DNA from 4 places in the Cedecea davisae genome. Region 1 is predicted to be linked to each of the others. Evidence: predicted binding sites of a transcription regulator. Region 1 holds the regulator's gene; each other region holds the start of a gene.
The links. Region 1 encodes CRP, which controls carbon source genes, mostly activating them, when cyclic AMP is high. Its sites were predicted from a motif close to ATGTGANNNNNNTCACAT; they were not measured.
Positions count from the first base shown of each region.

Region 1 (3,131 bases):
TGGATACCTCAAATCCCTTTGCCGCCCGCGCGATCCCTTCTCTCGATGAAAGCTTCGTGGTCATCCACTTCCGCGGGCTCGACGATATCGACTTCCCGTATTTACTGGCAATGTTGCAGGGATCGTTTATTTCCCACATCAACACGCTGGTGGTGCCGGGAGGGAAAATGGGGCTGGCGATGGAGTTGATTATGGCGCCGCTGGTAGAGAAATTGGCGCAGGGCAGGAAGATAGCTTAATCCGACATGGGCGGTGCCGACACCGCCCATCCCGAATATTACCCTTCGATCACTTCATAGCTGTGGCTTATCTCTGCCGCTTTCTCCAGCATCAGCGTGACCGAGCAGTATTTCTCTGCCGTCAGCTCGACGGCACGAGCGACCGCGCTGTCTTTCAGGTCTTTGCCGGTAACCACAAAGTGCAGGTTGATATGCGTGAACAGGCGCGGCGCTTCTTCACGGCGCTCGGACGTCAGCTTCACTTCGCAGTCGGTCACCGCGTGGCGGCCTTTTTGCAAAATAGAAACCACGTCAATCGAGCTACAGCCCCCGGCGGCCATCAGCAGCATTTCCATCGGGCTTGGTGCTTTATCTCCGGAGTTACCGTCCATCAAAACCTGGTGGCCGGAAGCGGATTCACCGAGGAAGGTCATGCCTTCCACCCATTTAACTCGTGCCTGCATTTGCGTACTCCCAGTTGAGAAAAATTTCTTTCAGATTACGCGCCTGGGCCAAAACTGGCAACGTAAGGCGATCCAGGTCATGCTGAAACGAGACAATACAAGACACTTACCAAAAGCTATGCTAAAACAATCCGGATGCTGCTGCGGGACAGAGACGTTGATGCACGTAAGCAGAGGAAACGACTAATTACAGGCCGCAGGATTGACCTGCTCGCCAGCTCCCAGGGCTTGGGAAAATTTCACGATTGCAACGCCAGACAAGAGGTTCCGAGTCTTGTCTTTGGTAGCCAGTTTACAACAGAGGATAACCGCGCATGGTGCTTGGCAAACCGCAAACAGACCCGACTCTCGAATGGTTCTTGTCTCATTGCCACATTCATAAGTATCCGTCGAAGAGCACGCTGATTCACCAGGGTGAAAAGGCGGAGACGCTGTACTACATCGTCAAGGGCTCCGTAGCTGTTCTGATTAAAGATGAAGAAGGCAAGGAGATGATCCTTTCTTATCTGAATCAGGGTGATTTCATTGGTGAATTAGGGCTGTTCGAAGAAGGTCAGGAGCGTAGCGCCTGGGTTCGAGCCAAATCGGCCTGCGAAGTAGCTGAAATTTCTTATAAAAAATTCCGTCAGCTGATTCAGGTTAACCCGGATATCCTGATGCGTCTCTCATCCCAGATGGCTCGCCGTCTGCAGGTAACTTCCGAGAAAGTCGGCAACCTCGCCTTCCTCGACGTAACCGGCCGTATCGCACAGACGCTGCTCAACCTGGCTAAACAGCCGGACGCGATGACCCACCCGGACGGTATGCAGATCAAAATCACCCGTCAGGAAATTGGCCAGATCGTGGGCTGCTCCCGCGAAACCGTTGGCCGTATTCTGAAAATGCTGGAAGATCAAAACCTCATCTCCGCACACGGGAAAACGATTGTCGTCTACGGCACTCGTTAATCAGTGCAAAAAAAGGCGTGTCGCTTCGGTAACACGCCTTTTTTGTCTCTACAATTCAGGCTATGTGGAAAAGATTAATTTACCATCCCGAGGTTAACTACGCCCTGCGGCAAACGCTGGTGCTGTGCCTTCCCGTCGCCGTCGGTCTGGTACTCGGCAGCCTGCAAAACGGCCTGCTGTTCTCATTAGTTCCCGCCTGCTGCAACATCGCCGGGCTGGACACACCCCACAAACGCTTCTTTAAACGCCTGATTATCGGCGGTAGTCTGTTTGCCGTCAGCAGCCTGATAATGCAGCTTCTGCTGCTCTACACCAGCGTACCGCTGCCGGCGATACTCATCGTCATGGCCCTGCTGCTGGGCGTAACGGCGGAGATAAGTTCGCTGCACGCCCGCCTGCTGCCCGCCTCGCTGATTGCCGCCATTTTCACGCTTAGCATGGCCGGGAATATGCCCATCTGGAAGCCGATGTTGCTGTATATCTCCGGCACCATCTGGTACGGCGCATTCAACTGGTTCTGGTTCAGGATGTGGCGCGAGCAGCCGCTGCGGGAGTCGCTGAGCCTGCTCTACCGGCAGTTGGCGGATTACTGCGAGGCGAAATACAGCATGCTGACCCAGCACACCGATCCGGAAAAGGCGCTGCCGCCTTTGCTGGTTCGCCAGCAAAAAGCCGTGGATCTGATAACCACCTGTTACCAGCAGCTCCACATGCTGTCGGCCAATCAGCAGAACGGCTATAAGCGGCTGCTGCGTGCCTTTCAGGTCGCGCTCGATTTACAGGAGCATATTTCGGTTAGCCTGCATCAGCCGGAAGAGGTTCAAAAGCTGGTGGAGCAAAGCCACGCCGAGGCCGTTATCCGCTGGAATGCACAAACTATTGCCGCCCGCCTGCGGGTACTGGCGGATGACATCCTTTATCACCGCTATCCCACGCGCTTCACCATGGAAAAACAGATAGACGCCCTGGAAAAGATTGCGCGCCAGAACCCTGATAACCCGGTCGGGCAGTTTTGCCACTATCACTTCAGCCGCATTGCCCGGGTGCTGAAAACCCAGCGCCCGCTCTACGTCCGGGATTTGATGGAGGACAGGGAGCGCCGCCTGCCGTTCTTCCCGGCGCTCAGGAATTACCTCTCGTTCAAATCCTCCGCGCTGCGCAGCTCCGCCCGCCTCGGCGTAATGCTGACTATCGCCAGCCTGCTCGGCTCGTTTTTACATCTGCCAAAGCCCTACTGGATCCTGATGACGGTCATGTTCGTCACCCAAAACGGCTACGGCGCAACGCGGGTACGCATCGTCCACAGGGCGGCAGGCACCATGGCGGGCCTGTGTATCGCCGGGATAACCCTGCACTTCCACGTCCCGGACAGCTACACGCTGCTGGCAATGCTGGCGATTACCCTGGTAAGTTACCTGTTTATCCGCAAAAGCTACGGCTGGGCGACCATCGGCTTCACCGTCACGGCGGTATACACCCTCCAGCTGATTACGCTGAGCGCC
Region 1 covers NZ_CP172054.1:228,459-231,589, reverse strand. Annotated here, with positions in the region: gene ACG1VR_RS01445 (phosphoribulokinase) at 1-239, shown strand, start outside; gene ACG1VR_RS01440 (OsmC family protein) at 278-682, opposite strand; gene crp (cAMP-activated global transcriptional regulator CRP) at 997-1,629, shown strand; gene ACG1VR_RS01430 (YccS/YhfK family putative transporter) at 1,692-3,131, shown strand, end outside.

Region 2 (3,131 bases), 710 kb from region 1:
TCGCTACTTTAAACCCGGCATTACGAAACTCCTGAATAACCGGCCTGGTTTTTTCAACATCAATAAATCCACGCTCGGTAACTTCAATTTTTATCTGCCCGGGCCTGATGTTATAGGTTTTAATGCGCTCGGAGAGAACATTAATCAGGCGTGAAGAGTGAAAATCCGCCGCCGAAAGATTTATCGAAACGTACAGCCCCGGATGGTCCGCCAGAAACTCACCAAAGTCTTTAAATACCGCATCCACCACATAGTCTGATATTTTGTGAATCAAGCCTTCAGATTCAGCCAGCGGAATAAATGTGCCGGGGCTGATGGTCTGCCCGTTAAAATTAACCCAGCGCAGTAGCGCCTCTGCCCCAACGCAGTGGCCGTTCTGAATATCAATTATCGGCTGGTAATGAAGCTTAAGCTGTTTTCTGGCCAGCGCTCTTTGCAGCATACGACGTGGTGAATTAAGCTGCTGTCGGGTTCGCGACCACATCATAAGAATTATAAGACTGCAAATAACACCCAGCGGCAAAGTCAGCGTCAGCTGGTGATACCACTGGCGGTTAAATAGCGTTTCTGAAGTCGAAACAATGACCGCTATCGGTCTTTTTGCCGAATAGTTAATGGTGTAAAAGCGGTTATCGTGGGTAAAGGTTTTCTCTCCACGCAGAATAAAGCCGTGCAGCAGATCGCTATCGGCGCCGGGGCTTAAAGAAAAGAAACTCCTGGTGACGGTATCAAACACGCCGTAGACCAAAGAATCGTCCTCAGACAAAACTTCCGACCAGGTAAGTGGATTAATTACCGCGATATAATTACCACGCCGCATATAAGTCATTTTATGACCGGCGTAAAAAGGCGTATCCAGATAATAGTTAATTGCCACATCTGGCTTGCGGGTATAGGTCGGCGGAGGGGCAGGAATGGGTTTTAACGGTTTATAGCTGGTAGAACAAAGCAGCTGATTGCCTTTAGCGTAAATTAAGTCGGCGACAAAAAGTTTACTGCGCACAATATCCAGCATGTTAGCCATATGTTCCGGGCTACATATATTTCCAGAAAAATTCTCGGCTTCGCTGCGGGCGTCATTAACGTGGCTGATGACAATTTCCGTCTTTTCCATCACCAGCTTGCCAAAAGAGTGCAGATGCTGCTGGGTGTCACTGGTTGCGCGCATATGCGCAAAATAGATAGCCAGCATAACCGGCAGGCAAACCATCAGGACAAATCCTGATGTGCGCAACACCTTTAAATAGACTCGTTTCACCATGATGCCCACATGTCCCTGCTATTAACCGCTCATTTTTTATGTCTTACCGGAACCACCTGATGACCGCCGATTACGTTGCATCATAAAGCCTGTTTTAGCAATAGGATTCAGGCGTTAACTCAGCGAAAATTAATTTGCGCAACAATAAGATAAGTTAAATCGGGAGACTGTTTAGCTTAAGATTTGACCTGCCGAGTGAATATGATTTTTTCTGGGGTTAAAGCAGCAGGGAATGATTATTTAAACGAAATTGCGGTAAACGTCAGATAAACAAAATGTTCACCGCTGCGCGGCTAATTCCAGCTTAAAAAGACGCCTTTCCGGCGATAAAAACGACGAAAAAACACGCTCAAAACTGGTGATTAAATGCCCAACAGTGATAGACTTCACATTATTGATGCAACAAACAAGAAAGTTGCAGTGATCGAGGAATAAGGTGAATGGCAACAATTACTACCGGCGTTTTTTTGCTGCGCTGGCCGCTGGTCAGTGCCGTTTTGATGTTTCTGGCAAGTAGCCTCAATATCCAGTTTCGCCGCTCCGACTACCGGATACTGGCATTTGCCTGCAGCGGGCTGGGCATCGCCGCGTCATGCTGGTTTGCTATGGGTTTATTGGGCCTGACGCTGGAGGATTTCCCGCTTATCTGGGCATCCTTTAAGCAACTGCTGGTGAACGTAATCTCACGCATGCCGGCAGAATGGCCAACCATGATGCCCTGACGGGGCCTCATAAAAGCCGCTGCTGCCAGCGGTTTTTTATTATTCAGGCGCTAAAACCACTCTGCAATAATATTCCCCGGGCGCTATCGGAGCCGAGAAATGCCCACAGCGGCCTTGCCCGTTCATCGCACAGTGCCACGCCGTAATTCGCTTCAATATTATAAGGCTGAGGAATTTCAAACACTCTCAGCTCCTTATGCTGTTTTAAAACACCGGCATAGCTACGATAGCCAATAAAGAGATCGGCCTGGCCGCTGCCGATTAACCACGCGGCGGCAAGCTCTCCCTGCGGAACCGGTTTGCTGTCCGGCCCGCCAACCAGCGGTATGGCCCGGTGGTGTAGCTCAACGCCAAATCGCGACTGCAACCCGGCAAATAGCTGCCAGGTGTAATCACCTGAAGGGTCGCTGCCGGGCGTGGAAGTGGCAATGCGAAGCGCGGGATTAGCCAGCAAGCTTAGCCAGTCGCTCTTCTCCTCCACCACTTGCGCCGCCGCCGTCACACAGAGCGTGTTCCCGGCAAAACGCTGAACCGCAGAAGCTATCCCCTGCTCCAGCAGCGCCTGAGGATGAGCCATATTCGCCGAGGCAAACAGGCTGCAATATTCACCAGCCTCAATACGTTCCCTCAGCATACCTGCCGGAGCAAACCGGGTATCAACATGGATGCCGGTTTCACGGCAGAACTGCGCCATCAGCGTCTGCCAGGCAAGGCGCAGGCTTCCCGCCGCCAGCACCTGCAAATCCATCACTCAACGCCCTCATAATGCGTACGATAAAAACGCTGATACCAACTGTCGGCGATTTTCTTCATATCAATGTCGCGGAATTTTTCCGGGTAGAGTTTTTTCGCCATCCATAGCTCGCCTATAGCCATCGCCTCCGGCATCGGGTAGCCCCAGGCCTTGGCGTACTCCGGCATAAGCCAGACGCGGTGGTTCTTCACCGCATCAATAGTCTGCCACTGCGGATCGTTTTTGATTTCATTCACTACTTTCGGGTAGCGATCCTGCACGAAGATCGTCTGTGGATCCCAGGCGATCACCTGCTCCATTGATACCTGTTTGAACCCTTTAACGGTGGCTGCTGCAACGTTTAGCGCCCCCGCATGGGCCATCATCAAGCCCGTGTATTTACCGGAACCGTAGG
Region 2 covers NZ_CP172054.1:4,473,292-4,476,422, forward strand. Annotated here, with positions in the region: gene ACG1VR_RS21405 (EAL domain-containing protein) at 1-1,261, opposite strand, end outside; gene ACG1VR_RS21410 (YjcB family protein) at 1,702-1,983, shown strand; gene modA (molybdate ABC transporter substrate-binding protein) at 2,027-2,731, opposite strand; gene ACG1VR_RS21420 (ABC transporter substrate-binding protein) at 2,731-3,131, opposite strand, start outside.
Region 2: a site for CRP is predicted at 1,636-1,653, ahead of ACG1VR_RS21410 (YjcB family protein). Genes of this name have one in related genera too.

Region 3 (3,131 bases), 140 kb from region 1:
CTCTCAAATCGCTGACAAGCGCGTTGAGAAAGTGACTGACTACCTGCAGATGGGTCAGGAAGTTCCGGTGAAAGTACTGGAAGTTGACCGTCAGGGCCGCGTTCGTTTAAGCATCAAAGAAGCAACCGAGCAGTCTCCGGCGGAAGGCGCAGCACCGGCTGCTCCAGAAGCTGAGTAAGGTTTGCCAATTTAGCTCTCCATGGAAACATGGAGAGCTGTTTGTTACGGGACCGGATGTCTCGTTTGCAGCCGGGGGACAGGACGTTCATCCATTTGTTGTCTTCGGGAGTAGGAAATGAAGCCTTTTTTGCGCTGGTGTTTCGTTGCGACAGCTATCACGCTGGCCGGATGCAGCAACTCTGCCTGGCGTAAGAACGAAGTATTAGCGGTGCCACTGCAGCCTACGTTGCAGCAAGAAGTGATTCTGGCACGCATGGAACAAATACTTGCCAGTCGGGCTTTAACCGATGACGAACGCGCACAGCTTTTATATGAGCGCGGAGTGTTGTATGATAGTCTCGGTCTGAGGGCTTTGGCGCGGAATGATTTTTCACAAGCGCTGGCCATCCGTCCCGATATGCCTGAAGTATTCAATTACTTAGGCATTTATTTAACGCAGGCAGGCAATTTTGATGCTGCCTATGAAGCGTTTGATTCTGTACTTGAGCTTGATCCAACTTACAACTACGCGCATTTAAATCGCGGTATCGCCCTCTATTACGGTGGTCGTTATCGTTTAGCGCAAGATGATCTGCTGGCGTTTTATCAAGACGATCCCAACGATCCTTTCCGTAGCCTGTGGCTCTATATTGCTGAACGCAATCTGGACGAAAAGCAGGCCAAAGTGGCGCTACAACAGCGTCTCGAGAAATCGGATAGAGAGCAATGGGGATGGAACATTGTCGAGTTCTACCTGGGCAACATTAGCGAAAAAGAGCTAATGGAACGCCTCAAGGCGGACGCAACGGATAACACCTCGCTCGCTGAGCATCTCAGTGAAACCAACTTCTATTTAGGTAAGTACTACCTAAGTCTGGGGGATAAGGACAGCGCCAAGGCACTGTTCAAGTTAGCGGTTGCTAACAACGTACACAACTACGTTGAGCACCGTTATGCATTGTTGGAATTAGCGCTCTTGGGCCAGGAGCAAGACGACCTGGCAGAATCGGACCAGCAATAGCTGACGAACAACGATCGTCCCATAAACTTTTTAACTAAAGTCATCACCTTAACGGGTGAGGGCGTTTTTGTTCGTTAATCAATCAAATTTGAGCCGGTTCACACTTTTCAATGAAAATTGCAGATCAATTTCACGATGAGTTACGTAGACTGGCCGCCATCAATGAGGCACATGTACTACATGACTGATATCATCGAAACCACTTTTTCTGATCTGGGGCTGCACGCCTCCATCATTCAGGCCCTGAACGATCTGGGCTACGAAAAGCCATCACCCATTCAGGCAGAGTGTATTCCACACCTGCTGAATGGCCGCGACGTTCTGGGCATGGCTCAGACCGGTAGCGGTAAAACCGCAGCGTTCTCTTTACCGCTGCTGAACAACCTCGATCCTGAGCTTAAAGCACCGCAAATCCTGGTGCTGGCGCCGACCCGCGAACTGGCGGTTCAGGTTGCAGAAGCCATGACGGATTTCTCTAAACATATGCATGGCGTTAACGTCGTGGCCCTGTACGGCGGCCAGCGTTATGACGTGCAGCTGCGCGCTCTGCGTCAGGGGCCACAGATTGTTGTCGGTACTCCGGGTCGTCTGCTGGACCACCTGAAACGCGGCACCCTGAACCTGTCCGGCCTGAAAGGTCTGGTACTGGACGAAGCGGATGAAATGCTGCGTATGGGCTTCATCGAAGACGTTGAAACCATCATGGCGCAGATCCCGGCTGAACATCAGACCGCGCTGTTCTCAGCAACCATGCCGGAAGCTATCCGTCGCATTACCCGTCGCTTCATGAAAGATCCTCAGGAAGTGCGCATTCAGTCAAGCGTAACTACTCGTCCGGACATCAGCCAGAGCTTCTGGTCTGTTTACGGCATGCGTAAAAATGAAGCGCTGGTTCGTTTCCTGGAAGCGGAAGACTTTGATGCGGCGATTATCTTCGTGCGTACCAAAAACGCGACTCTGGAAGTGGCCGAAGCGCTGGAGCGTAGCGGTTACAACAGCGCCGCGCTGAACGGCGACATGAACCAGGCCCTGCGTGAGCAGACTCTGGAGCGCCTGAAAGATGGTCGTCTGGACATCCTGATCGCAACCGACGTTGCGGCTCGTGGCCTGGACGTTGAGCGTATCAGCCTGGTTGTTAACTACGACATCCCGATGGACTCCGAGTCTTACGTTCACCGTATCGGTCGTACCGGTCGTGCTGGTCGTGCTGGCCGTGCGCTGCTGTTCGTTGAGAACCGTGAACGCCGCCTGCTGCGCAACATCGAGCGCACCATGAAGCTGACTATTCCTGAAGTAGAGCTGCCAAACGCAGAACTGCTGAGCGAACGTCGCCTGGCTAAATTCGCCGCTAAAGTTCAGCAGCAGCTGGAAAGCAGCGATCTGGATCAGTACCGCGCGCTGCTGGCAAAAATTCAGCCTTCTTCTGAAGAAGAACTGGACATCGAAACGCTGGCCGCAGCTCTGCTGAAAATGGCTCAGGGTGAGCGTCCGCTTATCCTGCCACCGGATGCACCGATGCGCCCACGTCGCGAGTTCAAAGAACGTGACGATCGTTTCGAACGTCGCGGCGACCGTAACGATCGCGGCCCGCGCGGCGACCGTCCGGAGCGTGGTGGTGAAGACCGTCCGCGTCGTGAACGTCGTGAAGCTGGCGATATGGAACTGTACCGCATCGAAGTTGGCCGTGATGACGGCGTTGAAGTTCGTCACATCGTTGGCGCTATCGCTAACGAAGGCGATATCAGCAGCCGCTACATCGGTAACATCAAGCTGTTCGGCACCCACTCCACCATCGAGCTGCCGAAAGGCATGCCGGGTGAAGTTCTGCAGCACTTTACCCGCACTCGTATTCTCAACAAACCGATGAATATGCAGCTGCTGGGCGATGCGCAGCCACGTCCTGAGCGCAGCGGTGAACGCCGTGGCGGTCCTGCTCGTGAAGGCGGCCGTA
Region 3 covers NZ_CP172054.1:372,599-375,729, forward strand. Annotated here, with positions in the region: gene pnp (polyribonucleotide nucleotidyltransferase) at 1-178, shown strand, start outside; gene nlpI (lipoprotein NlpI) at 296-1,180, shown strand; gene yrbN (protein YrbN) at 1,291-1,368, shown strand; gene ACG1VR_RS02275 (DEAD/DEAH family ATP-dependent RNA helicase) at 1,361-3,131, shown strand, end outside.
Region 3: a site for CRP is predicted at 1,267-1,284, ahead of yrbN (protein YrbN). Genes of this name have one in related genera too.

Region 4 (3,131 bases), 1.2 Mb from region 1:
TCTTCGTCCAGCAGCAGGGTTTTAATCTCAAGGTCACGCGGGCCGAAGGCGTCCGGCAGATAGTCGCCAAGGGTTGAAGCCTGGCGGCCCGGGAGATGAATGCGTAGCGCAACGCCGCTGTTCAGCTCGTTCATAAACTGGCGGCAGTGGCCGCACGGCGTGTAGTTGACGGTGATATCAACCAGGCCTTTTTCACCGCGCATCCAGGCGTGGGTGATGGCGCTTTGCTCTGCGTGCACGGTTTGCTGCATGGTGGCACCAAGGAATTCCATGTTGCCGCCGAAATAGAGATTACCGCTAACGCCGCGCGCAACGGCACCAACGTTAAAATGCGAGAGGTCAGCGCGGGCACAGGCTGCGGCCAGCGGGAGTAAAGCAAACGCCAAATCGTCATCGCCAAGCCCGGATTGATGTTTCAGCGCTTCCACTTCTGCTGCCGTAAACATCGCCGGAAAGTGTTCATCGGCAAGCAGCGGTTGCAAAGCGGATTGCAGCGCAGCAGGGAGCTGCGCAAAAGCAGCATCAAAACGTGAACGCATGTTTAAGCCTCATAACAGGTAACGGGAACCTAGTTTACGGAACTGATAGGGCTTAATATGTGATCTGAATCTCATTAACAATGCAACATATGCAATGAAAAATACAATTTCGCGATCTGTTGCAGGTTTTAGCCAAAGAGTTTCAACAATACCGGGAATAAAAACGGTGCGATAAGGGAGGTTATTACCCCGCAAATCACCAGCGCCAGCGAGCTAAAAGCGCCTTCCTGGAAGTCGAGTTCGGCGCAGCGAGCCGTACCCAGCGCATGTGAAGCGGCCCCCATAGACAGCCCGCGAGAAGCTTTAGTCTTGATGTGCATCAGGTTCAGCAGCGTGTGGCCGAACACCGCACCCAGAATGCCGACGAAGATAACGCAGACTGCGCTAATCGCAGGAATACCGCCGATGCCGCCGCCAACGGCCATGGCAATTGGCGTGGTTACTGACTTAGGCAGCACCGAAGCGGCGATTTCCGGCGAAGCGCCCATCAGCAGCGCGATTGAAGTCCCTGTGGTCATCGCCACCATGCTGCCGATAAAGCAGATGGTAATAATTGATTTCCAGCGGGCGCGGATCTGGTGGATTTGCTCATAAAGCGGAAAGGCGAGCGCCACAACGGCGGGCTGTAGCAGGTCGTTAAGCACCTCGCTGCCTTTAAAATAATGGTCGTAGGGAATGCCGGTTACCAGCAGCAGCGGAATAATCACCACCATACAAACCAGCAGCGGGTTCAGCAGGGGAGACTGCACGCGGGCGGCAAGCTTGCGGGCGGCAAAGAAGACGATAAGCGTCAGCGGCAAGGACCACCATATATAATGCATCATTTGTTATCTGCCTCGCTTTCGCCAACCACTTTTCTTTCGCCGTGAACCAGGTGCGAACTCCAGCTCACAATCACCAGCACCACCAGAGTGCTGATTAAACAGGAAATGACCACCGGACCGAACTGCGCCTTCAGCACGTCGTAATACTGCATAACGCCCACGCCGATGGGCACAAACAGCAGCGCCATATAGCGAATCATCAGGTGGCAGCTGGGTTTTACCCATTTCGCCGGTAGGATTTGCAGCGACAGCAGCACAAACAGAATTAGCATGCCGATAATGCTGCCGGGAATGACGATGGGCAGCAGCGAGGCGACAAAAATGCCTGCATATAAGCATAAGTAAATTAAGACAAAAGAACGAAGATACTGCCAGATTACCGTGAACGAGTTACGCATAGAGGTTACCCTTTAAGAAACGCATTCATCATACAATTAAACCCAAATATGTGCTATCCATCACATCATGAATTATCAGCATAACAAATATTCCCTGCGTGAAGGTTTGCTGTTCTTTATTACGGCAATAAAAAAAGGCGACCCGGAGGCCGCCTTATCGAACAATCGTGAGGCAAATTAGTTCAGACGAACCGGCATCCCGGAACGGTTCTGAATCGCCTGATCTACCACGCTGGTATCCACGTCAGACTGAGCGGTGACTTTCTGTACGCTGCTGGTCAGAGTGATTGGCACGATTTCACCGGAGTTAAACTGCGCTTCTGTTGTAGACAGCGGGTTGTGAACTTCGATGTAGCGGCTGCCGTCAGGCTCGGTGGTGGCTTTAACCGGTTCGTCGATAAACTGAACGCGGGTGCCAACCGGCACGTTGTCGAACAGGAACTTGATGTCTTCGTTACGCAGACGCACGCAGCCGTGGCTTACGCGCAGGCCGATACCGAAGTTGGCATTGGTGCCGTGAATCGCGTACAGGTTACCGATGTACAGCGCGTACAGGCCCATTGGGTTGTCCGGGCCAGCCGGAACCACTGCCGGAAGTGGAGTGCCTGCTGCCGCGTATTCAGCGTGCATTTTGGCGGTTGGCGTCCAGGTTGGGCCGTTTTTCTTGCGCTCTACCTTAGTCGTCCAGTTAATCGGGGTATCTTTACCCAACTGGCCGATACCGATTGGCAGCACGATAACGGTGTTGGTGCCTTTCGGGTAATAGTAGAGGCGCATTTCGGCGCTGTTAATAACAATCCCTTCGTGCACGGTGTCCGGTAGGATCAATTGCTGAGGAATATTCAAAATCGTACCCGCTTTCGGCAGATACGGGTCAATACCCGGGTTAGCTTCCAGCATGTTGGAAAGCCCCATCTGGTACTGCGCGGCATACTCTTCCAGCGGCGCGGTGCTGCCTTCCGGAATAGTGATAACCTGATTTTGACCAACCACACGGCTGCCGTTAGTCGGCAATGGATAGGTCACTGCGGAGGCTGTTTTACAGAAAGACGCGACAGCCACAAAAGCCAGTAAAAGCGAGCGTAATTTCATATTCATGTTGTGCGAGTGTTATGCCAGACGGGCCAGCTAGTGAGTGTTCATGGACGATTTAGCCGCGCATTATATGTGCATTACCTTCATCTGGGAAATCAGATGTGGATGAAATCACATTTTTTTCACATTGCTTAACTATTGTACGGTTAAGATGCGGGGCGACCCTTTATCATAGTTATGGCATAATGTGGCCGAAATCACATTCCAAAATCTCGACAACTTATTTCTCCAGGACATACCAGTGCTTGTATCCAGCAACGTTACCATGCAGTTTG
Region 4 covers NZ_CP172054.1:1,458,429-1,461,559, forward strand. Annotated here, with positions in the region: gene cdd (cytidine deaminase) at 1-539, opposite strand, end outside; gene ACG1VR_RS07340 (CidB/LrgB family autolysis modulator) at 668-1,363, opposite strand; gene ACG1VR_RS07345 (CidA/LrgA family protein) at 1,360-1,761, opposite strand; gene ldtB (L,D-transpeptidase) at 1,939-2,859, opposite strand; gene ACG1VR_RS07355 (ABC-F family ATPase) at 3,098-3,131, shown strand, end outside.
Region 4: a site for CRP is predicted at 1,810-1,827, ahead of ACG1VR_RS07345 (CidA/LrgA family protein). Genes of this name have one in related genera too.